DNA from 3 places in the Furfurilactobacillus sp. W61-4 genome. Region 1 is predicted to be linked to each of the others. Evidence: riboswitches for the same ligand, from Rfam matches in the RefSeq annotation. Region 1 holds a riboswitch; each other region holds the start of a gene.
The links. Region 1 has a riboswitch for thiamine pyrophosphate ahead of AC27FN_RS07885 (ECF transporter S component). Riboswitches for the same ligand answer to the same signal wherever they lie in the genome.

Region 1 (4,188 bases):
GTGGCGTGATTTGGACACTGTCGCCGGTGAAAAATTCGCTGACATCACTGACTACTACATCGATGCTTATTATGACTTAGACATCGACAAAAACGGTTGTGCCATTCACGATCCATTAGCGGTTGGCATTTCCATTGACGATTCTTACGCTAAGCTCATTGACCTCAACATGAAAGTTACCCACGACGATGCCGCTAATCCAGCTGACATCGGTCGGACCATCGGTGACACAGCGCGGTTGAACGCTCCTACGACCAACATGCGTGTCGCGGTTGATGTAGACAAAGAACGCTATCTTGCTCACTTTATGGATCTGCTAACGAACTTATTCGCTAAGCACTAAACTTTTTCTAAATACTCGCTAAAACAACCACCTCGCTAACCGGCGAGGTGGTTTTGTTGAAGTCAATATCAATTCTTACTCAAAAATCATAATCAACTTTCTGCCATTCACTGTCCGTTGCGCTAGTCAAAAATTTACGGACTGGCGAACAAAAAACTTTGTCACACAAACGCTTCCTAGCGTAGAATGTATACAAAACTCAGGCAACTGTTCATGGGAGGTGTCATCATGCAACATCGGATCGTTAACGCGCTCAGTTACCTCAGCATCTTATTCTTACCAGTTATCTTTCCACTCATCGTATGGATTGTCGGCGCGGGTCAACCAGACATCACCCATCATGCCGCACACGCATTTTGGAGCCAACTAATTCCAGCCATTTTTGCTTTTATGCTATTCTTTTTCATTGCCGTCTACGGATTAACAATCGGCGCCACCGCTGGTCTGGGTTGGTTAACCCTATTGTTCATTGGTGTTCTATGTTTGCTGTCAGTCATTCTATGGTTTTACAACATTGTGATGGGTATCCGGATGCTGGTTGTCTAATCAGCCCGGATCAACTCATGATTAAATGAAATTAAGTGAGGAATCGCTCATGAAAACAGCAACAAAATCAAACACACGTAATTTAGTTTTAGCTGCCTTATTTATTGCCATTGTCTTGGTTCAGGTCTTGGTTCCCTTTTTGGGTTACATTCCCCTTGGCCTAACCGCCGTTGGCCTACAGATCGCGATTATCCAATTTACAGTTGCAATTGCCGCCATTATGATGGGCCCTTGGTGGGGTGGCCTCATCGGTGGCGTCTGGGGACTCGCGTCACTCATTCAAGCGTGGACCCAAGTCTATAATCTAGGTGCCTTTTTATTTCGTAACCCGGTAACAGCGATTGTTCCTCGAATCATGATTGGCATTGTGGTTGGTTATGTCTTCCAAGAGCTCGCTGTTAAACGTCAGCATCGAGGGTTAGCGCTAACTTTATCAGGATTCTTGGCTTCCTTTACCAATACTGCCCTCGTCGTCTTGTTTTCTTGGATTACAATCGCCGGCTTTGGTTATTACTTCCCTGGTATTCCCCACAGCGGGACTTTTATGTGGATTCTATTATCCTTAGTCGGCGTCAATGGCATTGCTGAGATGATTGCGGGTGTCATTATCGTGCCGATCGTCGGGAGCGCGATCTTGGCCGTCCGCCGATCACGAGGCTAGTCTTTGAAACCATGCTGACTCATAATGTAAACGCGCTCGCCAGGCCTGAGCCCTGTGCACAACCTGCAATCACTACCGGGTGAAACCCACCCGTCCGTGATTTCCAGTTGTTGCTCGGGCTCAAAACGGCCTGGCTCACGCTCTGATCTGATCTTCTATTGCTTTTTTTCAAACTTTCCTTTACGCTTAGGTTGCTTCACAAATAATAACTGGGGTGCCATTGGCTGAGATAAAACCCATTGAACCTGATCCGGTTAATACCGGCGAAGGGAGTTACGTAATCCGAATGCGGATTATTTGTCTTATTGACATTTACGACCTCTCACTCAGGCTCGACACTGGTGAGGGGTCTTTTTTTTCCTCATCATGGCGGGCACATTGATTGCGCTGGTCACCCCAAACGGAGGTCTTTTTATGCAACAAGCAAGTCATTCTAACGGTTGGCATCTTCGCGATGTGATCCTGATTACCATCATCGCCATTTTTATGGGGATCATTTTCTTTGTTACCGGCTTTTTATATAACGGGCTAACTGCACTGTTAACGCCCTTTGGCTTAGCGCCGTTTGCCAATGATTCTATTCTGGGCATTTGGACGATGGCCGGTCCGCTAGCTGCGTTTATGTTACAGAAAATTGGCGCGGCAACAATCGGTGAAATTTTGGCTGCTGCCGTTGAAGCAATCATCGGTGGCCAATGGGGCCCAAGTACGTTGATTTCTGGCTTTGTCCAAGGGATCGGTTCTGAATTAGGCTTTACGTTCACACTATATCGACGTTACGACATGTTCAGTTTAACGTTATCTGCCTTAACGACTGCGATCGTTACTTTTGGTTGGGACTTGTTCCGATCCGGATACAACCAGTATCATCTCTGGATGATTATCGCATTATTCATCACGCGTTTCATTTCAATGTGGGTATTTGGCGCATTATTAGTTTCAGCTGTCACGCATTTGCTTGATCGCTCGAAACTGCTGAATCGTAGTCGTCACTAATCGCAAACCAACTTAAAGTGTAATCTTAATGACAATGATTGAGCTTTCCCATCTGACTTTTAAATACGATGAAACAGATTCTCCCATTCTAGATGATCAGTCACTGACCATCGATAAAGGAACCTTTAACCTATTGACGGGTCCTTCTGGAACTGGTAAATCAACCCTCCTCAAGCTCATTGCTGGTTTATATCCTAGTTTCACTGGCATTCAAACAGCTGGCACGGTGACCGTCAATCAGCAGGTTATTGCCGAGATGATTCCCGCCAAACGTGCACAAATCGTCTCAATGATGTTTCAAAACCCCAGTGAACAGTTCGCGATGCAAACCCCACGCGAAGAACTTATCTTTACCTTGGAAAACCTACAAGTTCCCGTGAGTGATATTCCAACACGAGCACAGGCGGCCCTTGAATTTTCGGGTGTCACCGCCTTTGCCGATCGCCAATTTACAACGCTTTCTGGCGGTGAACAGCAAAAGGTATCTTTAGCAGTTATCGTCGCACTTAATGCACAAGTCATTTTATTAGATGAACCATTCGCAAATGTTGATCCAGCGGCACGGCGCTTCTTATTGGCTCAATTAACCAAGCTTGTTAACCAGCAGGGTAAAACTATTCTTATTGCAGATCACGATTTATCTGATTACCAGGCGCGAATCAATCAGTTGTTTATTCTCGATCCAACCAAACGACGTGTCCACCTTGCTGATAATGCTGAAGCAACAGCGCGCTTTGCCGACTTTGACCAGCAGCAACATCAGCAGCAGCCCGTATCATTACCTGATCTCGCCACGCTTGAACCGGTATTTAAATTGAATAATTTCTCTGTTGGGCATCAGCATCCCTTGATCGTCCAAGACGCACTCGACCTTTTTGCCAATCAATTGACCGTCGTCACCGGGGCCAACGGAACTGGCAAATCGACCCTTTTTAACGCCCTCGTTCGTTTGCAAGACTACCATGGTTCACTGACTTGGCAGGATCAACAAGTCAGCAAGCAACGACGCGCGCGGTATGCTAAACAGGTGGCCCTAGTCTTTCAGCAGGCCACCAGCCAGTTCCTAAATATTACCGTGGCTGAAGAGCTCGCCATGAGTCATCGCCAACAAGTCAGTTCAGCTTGGACAACCGCGCGAACAACTACGGCCCTGGAGCAACTTAATTTGGCCGGCCGCGATGAACAAGTCGTTTATTCACTCAGCGAAGGACAAAAGAAAAAACTGCAAATTTTAACCATGCTGATTATGGGTACCCCCACTCTACTACTGGATGAACCGCTCACTGGTTTAGACCTTATTTCGGAACAAGCCGTGCTGCAATTATTACAGGAAGCGGTTCATGAAGACGGACGCACCGTTCTCATGATTACCCATCAGTTAACGCACGTCGCGACCTTTGCTGACCTTCATCTGCACCTTGATCAGCAACACCTAACTTATGAGGCTTCATTATGAATCCAACGCTATTATTAGCTTTAGTCCTCATCGTCGGTGTTGAGATCTCGTTCACCGCGGTCATCTGGGCTAATGTCATCATTATTTTAATTTCAATTTTGGCCATGCTGTGGCACCGAGCTCCTATGTTAGCTTTCGTTCGTTTAGCACTGGTTCCATTAATTCCCGCCGTCGGGATTTGGTTTT
Region 2 (4,188 bases), on a different contig from region 1:
TTGTGCGTGTTTAGTCTAGGCGAACTCAACCAAAATGATCGCCCATCGGCTAACAAGACATAATCATTCGCCAATTCAGGGTTGGCTTCGTGGCCACCCTTGACAATGACGTTTGCTGCCCCTAGCGTCTGTAACTGTTCAGCAGCCTGGCGCATCTGCTGATCGGTCGTAATCGTCAAGCCGGTCAGGGCCTCGGCCTCTGGTAAATTGGGAGTTAACACGGTCGCCAGAGGAATTAATTCATCGCGAACCGTGACCACCGCTGCCTCACTCAATAGTGGTGCGCCACCCTTTGCAATCATGACGGGATCAACAGTCAGCGGGCCAAAGTTATAACGCTTTAGATTGGCAACGACTGCTTTGACCCGTTCGACATCTGCTAACATCCCCGTTTTACAAGCTTTGATTGCTAAATCCGCCGCTAAAGAAGCAAATTGTTCATCAATCAAGGTTGTTGGCAGAGCAAAAGCATCCTGAACCCCCAGCGTATTCTGTGCGGTAATCGCGACAAGAACCGTCGCCGCAAAAACGTGACGCTCTTGAATCGTCTTGAGATCTGCTTGCATACCAGCACCACCGCCGGAATCAGATCCGGCAATGGATAATGCCTGGGGAAATTGTGCCACTGATTCAGTTAGTGCCATATTAATTGACCTCCACCTCAAGTAAAGATTTCAAATCGGTCATGCTAACGGCAGCCAAACCATCCATTAATTTAACCGCAAAGGTTCCTGGCTGCTGATGAGTTAGTTGCGCAGTCTGTGCCACCCACTGACCCGTTGCCGCGAAAATGGCAGTGCCAGTTACTGCAGCGGTTAGCGCATCCTCACTCACCGCTAAGAAGGCCCCTAAAACGCTGCTTAACATATCACCGGAACCAACATGGGTCGCAAATAGGGGCGTCCCATTATGAACCATAAACGTCTTGCTGCCATCACTGATGAAATCTTTTTTGCCGGTCATCACCGCAATACAATTAAAACGTTTCGCCACTTCTGCTGCGACTAGCGCATGGTTTACCGTTAAATCGGTCGCGTCAATGCCGCGCGTTGTATCATCTTCGCCAGCAAGAAAGGCCATTTCCCCCGCGTTGGCCCGGATGATGGCTGGCTGAACTTGTTCAACTAAATTAGTGAAGATCTGTTGTCGTTTGGGCAATGCAACCGCGACTGGGTCAATCACAACGGGAACCTGCGCTTGATTTGCAGCCTGACCAACCGCAACCATTTGCTCAACCTGAACTTTCGTCCATGTGCCCAAGTTGAGTGTTACACCGCCTGCCAGCCCCACAAGTTCAGGCGCCTCTTCTGGTGCTTTTGACATGATTGGTGAGGCGCCAATTGCATTCACGGCATTGGCAACCTCGGCAATCGTCACCGCATTTGCAACGGTTAATACAACTGGATTAAGCCGTCGAATAGCGGCTAACAATTCTGGATTCATTTTTTCCTCCTCGGCCAATTTGGACAAGAAAAAACGCTAAAACCACGAAGGCTTCAGCGTTGTCATTCCTCAATCACACTGGCCACTTTCCTTCGCAAGTCTGAACTTACAGGTTCAAAGGGTCCGACCAAGTCGTCTCAGTCCAGCCATGTGGACACCCCTAGTGGAAACTATTTACGTCTAGAATACCGATCTTTGTGCTGACCGTCAATTAGTTTACGCCTTTGTTTGATCTTTATCAGCCCATTGTTGTTTGATGAAGGCTTCGCGCCCACCCATTTCTTCCATTTGGTAGCGCAAAGGATTCTTCTTGTAGAAATCTTGATGGTAGTCCTCTGCAGCGTAAAATGGCTGCGCAGCTTCAATTTTCGTCACGATTGGCTCGTCAAATCGCCCTGAAGCGGCCAATGCAGCTTTCGAAGCCTCAGCAATTTGCCGTTGCTCTGGACTATTCACAAAGATAACGGGTCGGTAACTATCGCCACGATCTTGAAATTGGCCCATGGCATCCGTTGGGTCGGTCTGCTGCCAATAGATGTTAACTAATTGATCGTAACTAATCACGTCTGGATCAAAGGTGATCTTAACCGCCTCGGTGTGACCAGTGGTATGACTGGCAACTTGCTCGTACGTCGGGTTAGGCACATGTCCACCTGTATACCCCGACACCACCGTTTTAATACCTGGAACCGTATCAAACGGCTTTACCATACACCAAAAACATCCACCCGCAAAAATTGCTGTCGCTTCTGCCATGTAAAGTCCTCCTCGATTTAACCTACCTAAGCTAACGCGTTTACTTACTTCTGCGTTATCTGTGGAAATAGGTCAGCATATTGCCCATATCCAGCTGCCTTCAATTGATCCGCAGGAATAAATTTAAGTGCGGCCGAATTGATGCAATAACGCAACCCACCGTCTTCGGCCGGTCCATCGGTAAAAACATGTCCTAGATGGGACTCTGCCTCACGACTCACTACTTCAGTTCGTTCCATGCCAAATGAACGATCCCGATGTTCTTTAACCGATTTGGCGTCGATTGGATGCGTGAACGACGGCCAGCCACAGCCAGCGTCATACTTATCTGTCGAAGAGAACAGCGGTTTGCCACTGACGACATCCACATAAATACCATCTGCATAAAAGGCATCGTATTGACCAGAAAATGGTCGTTCAGTATCGGCATGTTGCGTAACTGCGTAAGCTTCCTTAGATAACTTAGCCAATGCTGCTGCTTTTTGATCTGGATCCATTTAATCAGCCCCCAATTCGTTTAGACCTGTTGTGTCGTGAGATCCTTTAGTTGGACATTAGGATCCAACTGTTCATGATCGCTGGTTAGTCGCAGCGTATTAAACGTGGGGTTTAAATCCAATCGCATCTGATCGGCTAACTGAGCCTTACTATACCCTTTAACCTTAATTTCGCCAAGATTTGAATCAATCGTTTCATCATAATCAGGTATGGCTTGGTCTTGGTCAACCACCAGTAGATCAAAGGCAGTATCCAGCGAGCAAAATCCGACCGCAGAATAAGGACCTACACCATCATCATAGCTTAATAATAATTGTGTATGAGGCTTCATCAAGGGTGCTAATTTTGCTTGAGCAGCCGGTGTAATCATTAATCTCATAAAAGTAGCCTCCTGATCTGTAAATTAAATTCCTTACTACAAGTAAGTATTATCACCCATCTGACCAGATAAGCAAGGGATGTGCTCAGTGCCCCATCGAACTCGTCTAGACTAAAATGATCCTATCTCCCGTTAGGATCATTTTACAAGCAGCTTTATCGAAAGGTTGTGCTCATTTGGCTGCGCTATCGTCAACAATCACAGCCACATTATCATCAATCTGTTCACCCTCGTCAGACAGCTTAATCGCGTGCATTAAGCTGTTAAACGAAGCGTGTAGTTCATGACCCAAGAAACGACCAGAATAGCCCTTGTACCGAACTGGACCAAGGTTAGATGGCAACGTTTCTTCATAATCGCTAACGTCGGCATCTTGGCCAACAATAACGAGCTGAAATGAGACTTGCAAAGCGACTAGGCCATGATGCGAATACGGACCGACCCCGTCGTCATAGCTTAATAACAGTTGATTGCCATCCTTTAACAACGGTTGCAACTGGGCCTTGACTTCATCATCAAATGATAATTCATGTTGTGCTGCCATTGTGACTACCTCCGAAAAATGATTTTAATGATCAACGCTACGAATTAATTATGGCGCGACCGTCACGCGGATACAATCTTTTAAGCTTATTCATTGAGCCTTTAAAAACCAGTCGCGAAGCAAAAACGCGGGAACCAAATCAACCAGTTCCGCTCACAGACGAACTTGCCAATTTAGATCCCGCGCAATCGATTCAAATCAAATTTTAGAAGGCATCTTGCAGTGGTGGTACCACTTGCTTCTTACGTGAAACTACCCCTGGCAAATCAGCGGTATGATTCGTAAGTGTCGTATTGAAGGCCTTCTCAACCGCCGCCGTTGGTTCACCCCAAACGAGCAGGCGAGAATTACTATCCAAAATATTCGTAACGAGCACTAAGAATAGATCATAACCGTTAGCTTGGGCTTCAGTAGCCATGGCCGCCTCAAGTTTAGCTTGGCGAGCAAAAACTTCATCCAAGTCAACCGTGTTGATTTGGTCAATGCGCACCGTCTTGCCGCCCATCTCAAATGATTTTGCGTCCTGCTGAACTAATTCAGCTTCCGTCTTAGCACTTAAATTGGTACC
Region 3 (4,188 bases), 130 kb from region 1:
CCGGGCGCCTTTGATTTGATCTTTTTTGATGGCAGCTGGTGCGTTACGGATATCAAGAACAACGTAGGGTGAATCAGAATCGTCTAAGTGTTCGACGATTTCTTGATGACCGATATAGAGGCTCAGGTAAGTTTTTAAAAAATCGATTTTTTCATTTTCCATAATTATGACATCTCCTGTGAGTGAGTTAATGATTGAATACCATGATCAAGGGTTCCCAGTAGCTGGGTAAGGGTAGTGCGATCAGCTGGAGTAAGCTCGGCCATCATCGTATTAACGGTACTGAAATTATGTGGTAAAAAAGCTGCCAGTTTGCGTTGCCCCAGCGGCGTGCTTTTTACCACGGTGGCGCGTTTGTCCGCTTGAGATGGCGTCTGAGTCACGAAGCCTTGTTTAACGAGGGCATGGACGAGTTTGCTGGTGGTTGCCTTGGTGACCCCCAATTTCTCAGCAATGGTTGAGACGCCCAGTCCTGTATTACCTGCTCGTTTCAGGAACATTAGTATGATGAATTTAGACTCCGATAAATCAAATTGAGCCAAGACATCATCATAACTGCTTTGCAGTCGTCGAGCGACTTCCTGAAAGCGAAGAAATAAGACGACCGCATCTGCATCCAAGTTGCCGTACTCAGCGTTCATCTCTGTGACTCGATGACTCGTTGGCCGATCCTTGAAATCAATGTGATTCATGCAAACCTCCCCCCCTAATTTAGTTAGCCGGCTGACTAAATGAGTATAAAACTTTTCACTACCCTTGTCAAAAATTGCGCGATGAAGCTAGTGAGAAGCTTAAGTGGAACCTTCTAAGCATAAAAAACGGGTGAAGCAGCTGGTGTATTAATCAAAGAAATGATAATAAATCACCGGGGTGCGCCATCCAATGATTTAATCCTCAGCGACCGCTTGCCGAGATGGCTATTGTTGATAAATCTGTTTTAAGGCGTTAACGTCGCCATCACTTAAGGCAGTTTTGCCTTGATCAATGGGATACATGACTGAGTTTTGGTCAGGGCTATGATCTAAACCTAAAGCGTGGCCGAGTTCATGAATCGACACAGATAGACTAATCGATTGATTATAGGTGATATTGAGTTGAGCTGAGCCATGGTTGATCACCACATCAGAAGCGCCTGGCCCAACCTGCTCAATTAGTTGTGGGCCGCCTTCGCCTAATTCGATGGAGCCGAGTTGCGCAGCGGTCATCTGTTTATGGTAGGTGCCAAAGGCCAATTGGTTCTGCAAGTTAGTTCCTTTACCGGGGCGAAGCTTAACGACACCAGTTGCATTGTAAAGCTTAACCGCTTGCTCAAATACGGTGTGAACATTAGTCGGCGTGCCCGTATCGTAGTGATAATAATACGTTGAACTAATTTTTTTGCCTTGCATAATTGGCAAGATTGGCGTCGCGTTAACAGTACTAGTGGCTGTGGTGACGGAACTTTGATTCGTCGTTGATTGACTGGTGGCCTGAGGGGTTGAGCGAATCGATGGTTCATTAAGTTGCGTGAGTTTTAGGCGTGCATTTTGGTATAACTGATTGAGTCGTTGCTGCCACGCATTACGAGTGGTTTGCGGAATTGGACTATGAGGGTTACCAAATAAAAAGACGCCAGCAGCCAGAATAATTATGAAACTGATAAAGCCGCGATGTCGGTGCATAAATAATCCTCCAGAAAATTTCTACCAAGTTTAACGCTTGATGTAATGAAACGGTCATTATCCGCCGTAATGTAGTGAAAAATTAAGTGTCATTGTTAACTTGAAAGGCCATCGGTTAAACGGACGAGTAAGTGGTTCATCGTTTGTGCAAGTATGGTAAAATGTCTTTAAATTTAATCGAAAATTGTCACTAGGGGCGCTGTTTGCTGAGATGGGTTAAAACCCGGTCCCTTTGAACCTGATCTAGTTAACACTAGCGGAGGAAAGTGGCTGACGCGTCGTGAGTTCTGTAAGTAACGGCAAGCTGGCCCTTTCTGTCTGGAAGGGCTTTTTTGGTGGCAAGGATTAGATTAAGTGTTGTTGTCACTAAAGAAAGCGAGGACTGTTACATGCAGCGAGATGTTCAATTACGCAAAGGGTTATTCACCATCTTTAGTAGTCTGATCGGATTAATTTTATCCACCCTCGTCGTTTTTCCCAATATGGCCCCGTTCCAACACATGGTTGATGTCATCCTAGCCATTTTAGTCGGGCCAGTCTATGCGACGGCCGCCGCCGTTATTGTTGGTTTGATTCGCATGCTACTTGAGGGGCGACCAGCTGTTGCAGTTACAAGTATTTTAGTCGGGCCGGTGTTAGCTTGGCTCGCATATCGGATATTTAATCGGTCGACTCTGGCCGCTGCAATGGGCGAGACACTTGGCGTTGGGTTATTTGGAGCCATGATTTCCTTTGTCGTGATGCAGGTTGGTTATGGATTGAAATTACCTAGTTTCTGGTTTTATGTTCCATATTTTACCCCATCAGCACTTGTTGGCAGTTTGTTAGGCGCGCTAGTTGTTAAAACATTACGGCAGTTGACAATCATTAAAAAAAGCGATTTTTTAGATGAATGACGACAAGGGACCTCCTGACAACGCAACACGAGTGAATGTTTCTCGAGTTGAATCACCAAACTAGAAGGTCGATAATCATAGTTGATTGAAATAAATCTAAGAAGCGAAGGGGATTCAAATGAAATCAACGATGTTTATGGGACCTGGGAAAGTTGCGCTTGAAAATGTTGACCGACCAACGATTCAAGCGCCTGACGATGTCATTTTGCACGTGGTTAGAACTTGTGTCTGTGGTTCAGATCTGTGGGCTTACCGTGGCTTGGAAGAGAAACCACATCATTCGGAAAACGGCGGTCACGAGGCATTAGGAATCGTCGAAGCAGTCGGCGACGAGATTACAACCGTTAAACCAGGCGACTTCGTCATTGCCCCGTTTACGCACGGTTGTGGCCATTGTGCAGCCTGTCGGGCAGGCTTTGATGGTGATTGCCAGAGTCACACGGCTAACTTTAGTCATGGCGTGCAAGCAGAAGAAATTCGGTTTGAACATGGCGAATGGGCATTGGTTAAAGTTCCTGGTCAACCCACAGATTACAGTGAGGCCATGCTCGATTCGTTATTGACGTTGGCTGATGTGATGGCGACTGGTTATCACGCTGCCCGGGTGGCTAATGTCCAAGCCGGCGACACAGTTGTCGTGGTGGGCGATGGCGCGGTTGGTCTATGTGGCGTTATTGCAGCGCAGATGCGTGGTGCCAAGCGAATTATTGCCTTAAGTCGCCATCAAGATCGACAACAATTAGCCACTGAATTTGGGGCAACTGACATTGTTGCTAGTCGGGGTGATGAGGCTGTCAGCGAAGTGCTAGCTTTAACGAACGGGGCCGGCGCTGATGCAGTCTTAGAATGTGTCGGTACTGAATTATCTAATGAAACAGCGATGCAAGTATGTCGCCCCGGTGGGATTGTTGGGCGTGTCGGCTTGCCCCATGAACCCAAGATGGATATGGCCAGTTCATTTTATAACAATCGAATTATCGCTGGTGGACCGGCATCCGTGACCACGTACGATAAATCAGTTCTCTTAAAGGCGGTTTTAGATGGACAGATTCATCCAGGTAAAGTGTTTACCAAGCGGTTTGGCTTAAATGAGATTGATGCGGCTTATCAGGCAATGACCAACCGTGAAGCAATTAAATCATTAATTGTTGTTGATTAATTATCTATTAATTGCGGAGGAACAGACTGTCCTCATAAAATCGGTTAGCTAAGTAAGGATTTTGGGCGTCGCAAGGTGGTAGACAAACAGAAATCAGAGCGAAACAAGCTGGGTGTTACCGAGCACTAGCGGAGCCTGAACAGTTGGCGTTCTTTGCCAATTGATCGGGCTGGGATAGGCACAGGTAATAGGCTTGTGTAGCTGGACAAACAACTCAAAGCGAAGCAAGCTGGGTGATGTTGAGCACTAGCGGAGGTCGGCAAATTGGCGTTTTTTGCCAATTAGGCGGCCTTGGCTAGGCACAGACATCAGGCTTGTGTAGCTGGACAAAAAATGCTTTTTGATTCGACAATATCCACTAATCAAAAGAAACCCATTTCCTCGCTGGAAGATGGGTTTCTTTCTGGTTATGCTTCATTTACGAATTTATCTAGATCGACCGTAACCAGCTGTCGTTTAGTGATCGAGTAAA

Region 2: it holds a riboswitch for thiamine pyrophosphate, as region 1 does, so the genes downstream of both, thiM (hydroxyethylthiazole kinase) here and AC27FN_RS07885 (ECF transporter S component) in region 1, are expected to answer to the same signal.
Region 3: it holds a riboswitch for thiamine pyrophosphate, as region 1 does, so the genes downstream of both, thiW (energy coupling factor transporter S component ThiW) here and AC27FN_RS07885 (ECF transporter S component) in region 1, are expected to answer to the same signal.

Annotation. Positions count from the first base shown of each region.
Region 1 is NZ_BAAJNZ010000005.1:169,418-173,605, forward strand. It holds gene AC27FN_RS07870 (nucleoside hydrolase) at 1-343, shown strand, start outside; gene AC27FN_RS07875 (hypothetical protein) at 572-889, shown strand; gene AC27FN_RS07880 (ECF transporter S component) at 939-1,550, shown strand; TPP riboswitch at 1,751-1,839, shown strand; gene AC27FN_RS07885 (ECF transporter S component) at 1,965-2,546, shown strand; gene AC27FN_RS07890 (ATP-binding cassette domain-containing protein) at 2,575-4,002, shown strand; gene AC27FN_RS07895 (energy-coupling factor transporter transmembrane component T family protein) at 3,999-4,188, shown strand, end outside.
Region 2 is NZ_BAAJNZ010000001.1:299,565-303,752, reverse strand. It holds gene thiD (bifunctional hydroxymethylpyrimidine kinase/phosphomethylpyrimidine kinase) at 1-644, opposite strand, end outside; gene thiM (hydroxyethylthiazole kinase) at 646-1,443, opposite strand; TPP riboswitch at 1,514-1,615, opposite strand; gene msrA (peptide-methionine (S)-S-oxide reductase MsrA) at 1,660-2,199, opposite strand; gene msrB (peptide-methionine (R)-S-oxide reductase MsrB) at 2,244-2,696, opposite strand; gene AC27FN_RS01480 (iron-sulfur cluster biosynthesis family protein) at 2,717-3,076, opposite strand; gene AC27FN_RS01475 (iron-sulfur cluster biosynthesis family protein) at 3,249-3,620, opposite strand; gene AC27FN_RS01470 (manganese-dependent inorganic pyrophosphatase) at 3,826-4,188, opposite strand, start outside.
Region 3 is NZ_BAAJNZ010000005.1:41,385-45,572, reverse strand. It holds gene AC27FN_RS07340 (rhodanese-like domain-containing protein) at 1-162, opposite strand, end outside; gene AC27FN_RS07335 (MarR family winged helix-turn-helix transcriptional regulator) at 165-692, opposite strand; gene AC27FN_RS07330 (matrixin family metalloprotease) at 918-1,661, opposite strand; TPP riboswitch at 1,844-1,943, shown strand; gene thiW (energy coupling factor transporter S component ThiW) at 2,051-2,557, shown strand; gene AC27FN_RS07320 (zinc-binding dehydrogenase) at 2,676-3,716, shown strand; gene AC27FN_RS07315 (SHOCT domain-containing protein) at 4,173-4,188, opposite strand, start outside.